DNA from 2 places in the Lysinibacillus sp. RS10 genome. Region 1 is predicted to be linked to the other one. Evidence: predicted binding sites of a transcription regulator. Region 1 holds the regulator's gene; the other holds the start of a gene.

Region 1 (3,434 bases):
TTCCTTCAAACGTATTTCCTCTGATTTTAAGTATTTCTTGTACCCAATACGCGAAATCACAATGCTAATTTCATAGAGCGCAAACAATGGTACTGAAACCATTAAATGTGAAGCCAATTCAGGTGGTGCGATAATAGCGGCACACACAAATAAACCAAAGTACGAATATTTACGAATACGAATTAGTAAATCAGGATTTAATATCCCTATACGTGAAAAGAATAAAATAACAACCGGCAATTGGAAAAGGAAACCAAAAGGTATTGTAAGCTTAAATAAAAATGTAAAATACTCATGAATTCCTATTGTTTGCTGAATCTCCAACTCGACCGACAAATTCATCATGAATTTTATGACATAAGGGAATAATAAATAGAATGAAAAGGATAGCCCCGCGATAAACAATAAAAATGAATACGGTATATAGCTTAAGGTTGCTTTTCGTTCTACGTCCCTTAATCCTGGGCTAATAAACGACCACAGTTGATACATTAACACTGGTGATGAAAGGATAAATGCAATTAAAAAAACAACTTGTAAATAAATCGCAAGTGGTGTTACTACATCAAATGCATGAAGCTCTATATTATAATTCGCTCCAGTACTTTGAAGGTATTTAACAAGCGGCTTTGCCACAAAAAAGCCGCCAACCATAGCGAGAACAAAGAAAACGGCAACAATGAAAAGCCGTTTTCTTAATTCTTCTATATGCTCAATGACAGTTAGATCTTTTGGATTCATTCCTCAAACATCCTAACTTACTTATCTAGTTCTTTCTTTTTCTTGTCATCATCATCTTCATCGGCTAAACCTTTAGTAGCATTTTTGAATTCACGTAATGTTGAACCGAATGCTTTACCCAGCTCTGGTAACTTCTTAGGACCAAAAATTAGTAACGCGACAACTCCGATAATAATGAGGCTCATAGGACCAATACTACCCATTACAGCCACCTCCTCTTTATATCCATCATTTTAACGCATATTTCGTCATTTTGCTAACTAATTATATGTGAAAGTTTTTCGTCACTCTCTCATTTTATTTCATACTTACATTTGACAGAAACTGTGAACTATACTATCCGCTGGAGGCTTTGGGCCAACGTGATGTTAGTCACTCAGTCGTGTGTTGTTGCTGTTGCTGTCGCTGCGCTTTCGCACAGATAAAACCGTGTTGCTGTCGCTGCGCTTTCGCACAGATAAATTGCCACAGGACGTGGCGTTCTTAGACTGAGTTCCTCTATTTGAGCAGTTCTTTATACACCCGCTGAAAGAAGTTAAATATGTACATTTATCACTCTTCCTGATTGCGAATTAAATAAATAAGCGCTTGCAATTCTACCGATAAATCAATTGTTAAAAGCTGCATTCTATCTGGCACCGTTAACCGCTCTGGCGTAAAGTTTAAAATGCCCTTTGCATTCATTGCCGCTAATCTATCAGCCATTTTCTGTGCAGAGCGTGGTGAAACTGTTAAAATCGCAAGCTCCGCTCCATATTCTGCATACTTTTCTTCCAACAAATCCGGATGAAAAACAGGAATATTGCTGATCATCTTCCCGTCCTTTGGTGCCTTTGAATCAAAAGCCACCACAATATGAGTATTGTGATTTTTTTGGAAATTATATTTTAATAAAGCACTACCTAAATTCCCTACACCAATTAACGCTACTTTTGTCGTTTCGTGCTGATCGAGTGTTTGACTAAAAAATTTTAATAGATGCTGCACATCATAGCCGTAACCCTTTTTGCCAAGAGCACCAAAATAAGAAAAGTCACGGCGAATAGTTGCAGAATCAATTTTCATCGCTTCACTCAGTTCCTTCGACGAAATACGTTCCATGCCTTCTTGTGCAAAGTTTTGGATAAATCGATAGTAAAGAGGAAGTCTTTTTGTAGTGGCTTGTGGAATTTTTAATTCTTGTTTCAAACTTTCTCCTCCTTAAAATGTCTCAGTTTGAATGTACTTAGCTAGTAATTTTAATACATGCATCATTAACTATATATATAAATATTAATATCCACTAGAGTATTTCCCTTTAGTTAATGGCGCTTTTTACGCCACTAACTAAAGGGAAATCGTTTCAATCTTACATGACAGCTCGGAATAAGTAAAGCATCGACATTGCAAGCGAATCGCTCATCCATTACACTAAGGAAGAATTGAGGTGTCAAGAATGATTGTTTTACAGGTCAATCAACTATATAAATCCTTCCTTGCAGATGAAATTTTAAGTGGCGTAAAATTAGAGGTTCAACATCGTGACCGCGTTGCATTAGTAGGACGTAACGGTGCTGGTAAGTCCACTTTACTTAAAATTATTGCTGGTCAAATGTCATATGACTCAGGCGATATTATTATCCCTAAAGGTGTTCAGATTGGATATTTGGAGCAGCATGCTGGGTTAAACTCAACGTTATCGATTTGGGACGAAATGATGTCAATTTTTGAACCAATTATCGCACAAGAAAAAACACTTCGGTCACTCGAACAACAAATGGCCGATCCAACTGTCTATGAAAACCCTGATTTGTATGCAAAAATAATGTCCGAATACGATCAATTACAACATAATTTTAAGGATGCAGGTGGCTATCAATATGAATCTGATACTCGCTCTGTGCTTCATGGCATGCAATTCTATCCTGAACATTATGAAAAACCAATAAGCTCATTATCAGGAGGCCAACGAACTCGTTTAGCTCTAGCTAAGCTCCTCTTAAGTAAACCTGATTTATTAATACTCGATGAGCCTACTAACCATTTAGATATTGAAACCCTCTCCTGGTTGGAATCCTATTTAAAAGGCTATGAAGGGGCTATTTTAATTGTTTCCCATGACCGCTACTTCTTAGACCAGGTTGTTTCCATTGTCTACGAAGTTTCTCGTCACCGCGTCACAAAATATACAGGCAATTATAGTGCCTATTTAGACGAAAAAGCGAAAAACTATGAGCGTGATGTAAAGTTATATGAGCGTCAGCAAGATGAGAAAGCCAAGCTTGAGGATTTTATCCAAAAGAACATTGCTCGTGCTTCTACTACAAAAATGGCACAAAGTCGTCGCAAAATGCTTGAACGAACAGAATGGATGGAATCTCCTGATGGCGACGAAAAGTCCGCAAGCTTCGGTTTTACCATTGAACGTCAAAGCGGGAACGATGTATTATCTATTGATAGCTTAGCTGTTGGTTATGGTGACAAGAAAATATCAAAAGGTATCACATTACGCGCATTCCGTGAAGATCGCATTGCACTTGTTGGACCAAATGGTGTTGGTAAATCAACTTTATTAAAGACCATCGTAAAAGATTTACCTTCACTTTCTGGAGAAATTCGCTATGGTACAAATGTTCAAATTGGTTATTATGATCAAGAGCAGGCAAAACTATCGAGCAATAAAAGTGTTCTAAAAGAGCTGTGGGATGAATGGC
Region 2 (3,434 bases), 140 kb from region 1:
TATGGGCATACCATGTTAAAAACACAGCTGAAATATAGAGTACCGCTGCAATGCTCAAGACGACAATACTCCAAGCAAATGGGCTCGTATACAATGTCCAATAGTTTAAAACCGGTTGCCCATCAACCATATCAACATAGCCACCTGCAGCAATCGCAAAGACAACAGAAAGTGAGGCCGGAATGAGTAATCCTGCTATACCATACGTTAGCGTGTATCCGATATGTCCACGTGAGCCATATGATTCAAACGCATAGTAGGAGCCTCGTATGGCAAGTAGCACTAGCGAAATACTAACTGGCACAAGTAAAATCGTTCCATAATAAAAGGCTGTTTGCGGGAAAAACCCAACAATCCCAACAAAGAAGAATACTAAAAAGACATTCGTTACTTCCCAAACCGGTGATAAATAACGTTTAATAATATTTGTTAAAATATGATTTTTGCCAACGAGTAGACTGTAGGCATTGAAAAAACCTGCCCCAAAATCAATTGAAGCTACAATGACATAGCCAAATAGGAAAATCCACAAAACTGAAATACCTAAAATCTCTAATGTCATAAGATGTCACCGCCTTTTTCAGAATGGCGATCTGCTAATTCACGCTCAATTGGATTCTTTTTGAACATACGAATTAAAACTACAATACTTCCTATGCCCAATACAGCATACACGCCTGCAAACAACAGCAGCATTAAATCCACATGGTCACTCGTTGTGGCCCCTTCTGGTGTTCGCATTAAACCATATAAGACCCAAGGCTGTCTTCCAACCTCAGCAAGCCACCAGCCCGCTTCAATTGCAATAATTGAAAGTGGTCCACCTGCAACGACAATCCATCTAAACCAACGTGTATGAATAAACAGCCAACCACGAGCTTTCCCGACTACATAAAGCAATGAAACTAATACCATAAACATGCCAATAAACACCATGAGATCAAAGAGATAATGAATATACAGTGGTGGTCGATCTTCTTCAGCAAATTGATCTAAGCCAATTACCTCTGCATTTGGATTATTATGCGCTAAAATACTTAGAGCATAAGGAATTTCAATTGCATATTTTACTTCGTCACCATCTAATACACCCAATAGAATAAGTGAGGCTTTATCGTCTGTTTCAAAATGCCACTCAGCTGCAGCTAATTTTTCTGGCTGATATTCTGCTAAGTATTTTCCTGAAAAATCTCCAATAATCGCCGCTGCAATGGAGAAAATCAGGCCAATCTTCATAAGTAAAAATAATGATTTTTTATGGTACACATGCTTAGAACCTCTAAGCATACGGTATCCTGCAATTGCTGCTAACACAAATGCTGCTGTCATATAAGCAGTAACGAGAACATGCGCTACCTTTGTCGGCATTGCTGGATTAAACATTGCTAAAAAAGGTTGAATATTTACAAGTTCTCCGTCCACAATGTCAAATCCTTGAGGTGCATTCATAAACGCATTCACAATTGTTATAAACACAGCTGACATCGAAGCACCCACAGCTACAGGAATTAATAGCAGCATATGCTTTTTCTGACTTTCAAAGCGATCCCAAGTATATAAGTAGATGCCCAGGAAGATGGCTTCAAAGAAAAATGCAAACGTCTCCATAAAGAGCGGTAATGCAATTGTTTGGCCCGCAAGCTGCATAAAGTTCGGCCATAGTAAAGACAACTGTAAGCCAATTGCTGTCCCTGTAACAACTCCGACTGCAACTGTAATAACAAAACCTCGTGCCCAACGTCTTGCCATTAAAATATAGTGCTCATCATTCTTTTTATATCCAGTCCATTGAGCAATCATAATCATTAACGGGACACCTACACCAATCGTTGCATAAATAATATGGAACGATAACGTCAGCTCCGTTAATACTCTACTCCAAAAGACTGCTGATTCATTCACCATTTCATTGCCTCCTAACTACCAAATATTCTTCCAAGCATGGAAAGTAGCATAATAATTGCAACGCCAAAGCTTAGCCATATGAGCTTTCTTTCCTGCGACTTATACAAAGTCAACACTTCCTTTCTTACCCCATACTCTTATTTTCCACTATTGCCATGAAAAAAACCTTTATAATGGACCGATATTTCGGCCTATTATAAAGGTTTCAAATTTTGTTCAAGTAATATACGCACATTTGCCAAACATTTTTCTTAATTCGTTCACAATCCTCATTATAGACAATTCTTATGGTAAAAATAGTCAATATTTAGGCACTTAGATACGGTCTTCCTCACGAATATCTTCAATGGGAACAAAAATTTCAATATGGCGCTTTAAGTTTTCAAATGTTGCAGGTGCATCCCCACCATACTCACCGTCTAAGTTTAAATGTATCTCGTCTTCAGTAGATACTTTTACAACACTTGCCTTTTTATAAATTACACGATCATCATTCAAATGCTCGCCCCTTAATGCCATTGCGGCAAGCTGAATAAATTCAGGTAAGCTTACTTTTTTCAATACTAATAAAGTAAAGTAGCCATCATTAATGCTTGCGTCTGGTGCAAGCTTTTCAAAGCCACCTACTGAATTGGTTAAGCCACATAAAAACATCATGGCATCCCCATCAAACACTTCACCATCATATTCGATACGCATATGAGAAGCTTTGATTGATGGAATCATTTCTACTGCTTTTACGTAATAAGCTAACTGTCCTAGCATTGTTTTCATTTTACTTGGTACTTCATATGTTAACTCAGTAATACGTCCACCAGCGGCAATATTGATGAAATAGCGTTCTCCATTTAATAAACCAACATCAACTGGTAACGTTTCACCTTTAATAATAATCTCAACAGCATCTGCAATATTACGAGGGATATGCACTGCACGGGCAAAATCATTCGTTGTGCCCATTGGAATTAGACCAACTTTCGGACGGTTTTCAAATGGACTTACACCTGAAATAACTTCATTTAATGTGCCATCTCCACCAACTGCAATGATTATATCAAAGCCACGTTCTACTGCATTTTTTGCTGCAACGGTTGCATCGCCTTCGCAAGTTGTTGCGTGACATGACGCCTCATAGCCTGCTACCTCTAGTTTTTCCAATACTTCTGGTAGATGCTTTTTAAATGCTTCACGTCCAGATGTAGGATTATAAATGATTCTTGCTCGTTTCATAACATACCTTCCTGCTTCATAAGATTCTATTCCTTCAACGAATTTTACGTTTAAATGTTGCATATCCTAATTCTTTGACATGCAGCCTTGTGATCTACAATTACTGCAATGCAGCTGTCACTTGCTTTTTGAAATCCTCATAAACAAATGTCCAGTATGATTTATTCGTCATATTCTCTTCACGAATTTCTGCATACAATGCCTTTTGTGCATCTTCAAATGTAGGATCTTCTTTATCAGGTAAACTAGCTCGTTTGCTCACTACTAGTTCCTGTAATTCTGGTGCACGTGGTCCCCAT

Evidence for each region. Region 1 encodes Rex, which represses fermentation and respiration genes when NADH is low (regulators of the CRP and FNR family bind a similar motif). Its sites were predicted from a motif close to TTGTGAAATATTTCACAA; they were not measured.
Region 2: the regulator Rex is predicted to act here: its motif matches at 2,154-2,171, upstream of ACB089_RS02450 (cytochrome ubiquinol oxidase subunit I).

What each region holds. Positions count from the first base shown of each region.
Region 1 is NZ_CP167122.1:340,903-344,336, reverse strand. It holds gene tatC (twin-arginine translocase subunit TatC) at 1-741, opposite strand, end outside; gene ACB089_RS01865 (twin-arginine translocase TatA/TatE family subunit) at 759-944, opposite strand; gene ACB089_RS01860 (redox-sensing transcriptional repressor Rex) at 1,294-1,929, opposite strand; gene ACB089_RS01855 (ATP-binding cassette domain-containing protein) at 2,177-3,434, shown strand, end outside.
Region 2 is NZ_CP167122.1:478,152-481,585, reverse strand. It holds gene ACB089_RS02455 (cytochrome d ubiquinol oxidase subunit II) at 1-562, opposite strand, end outside; gene ACB089_RS02450 (cytochrome ubiquinol oxidase subunit I) at 559-1,905, opposite strand; gene ACB089_RS02445 (diacylglycerol kinase) at 2,221-3,135, opposite strand; gene ACB089_RS02440 (thioredoxin family protein) at 3,236-3,434, opposite strand, start outside.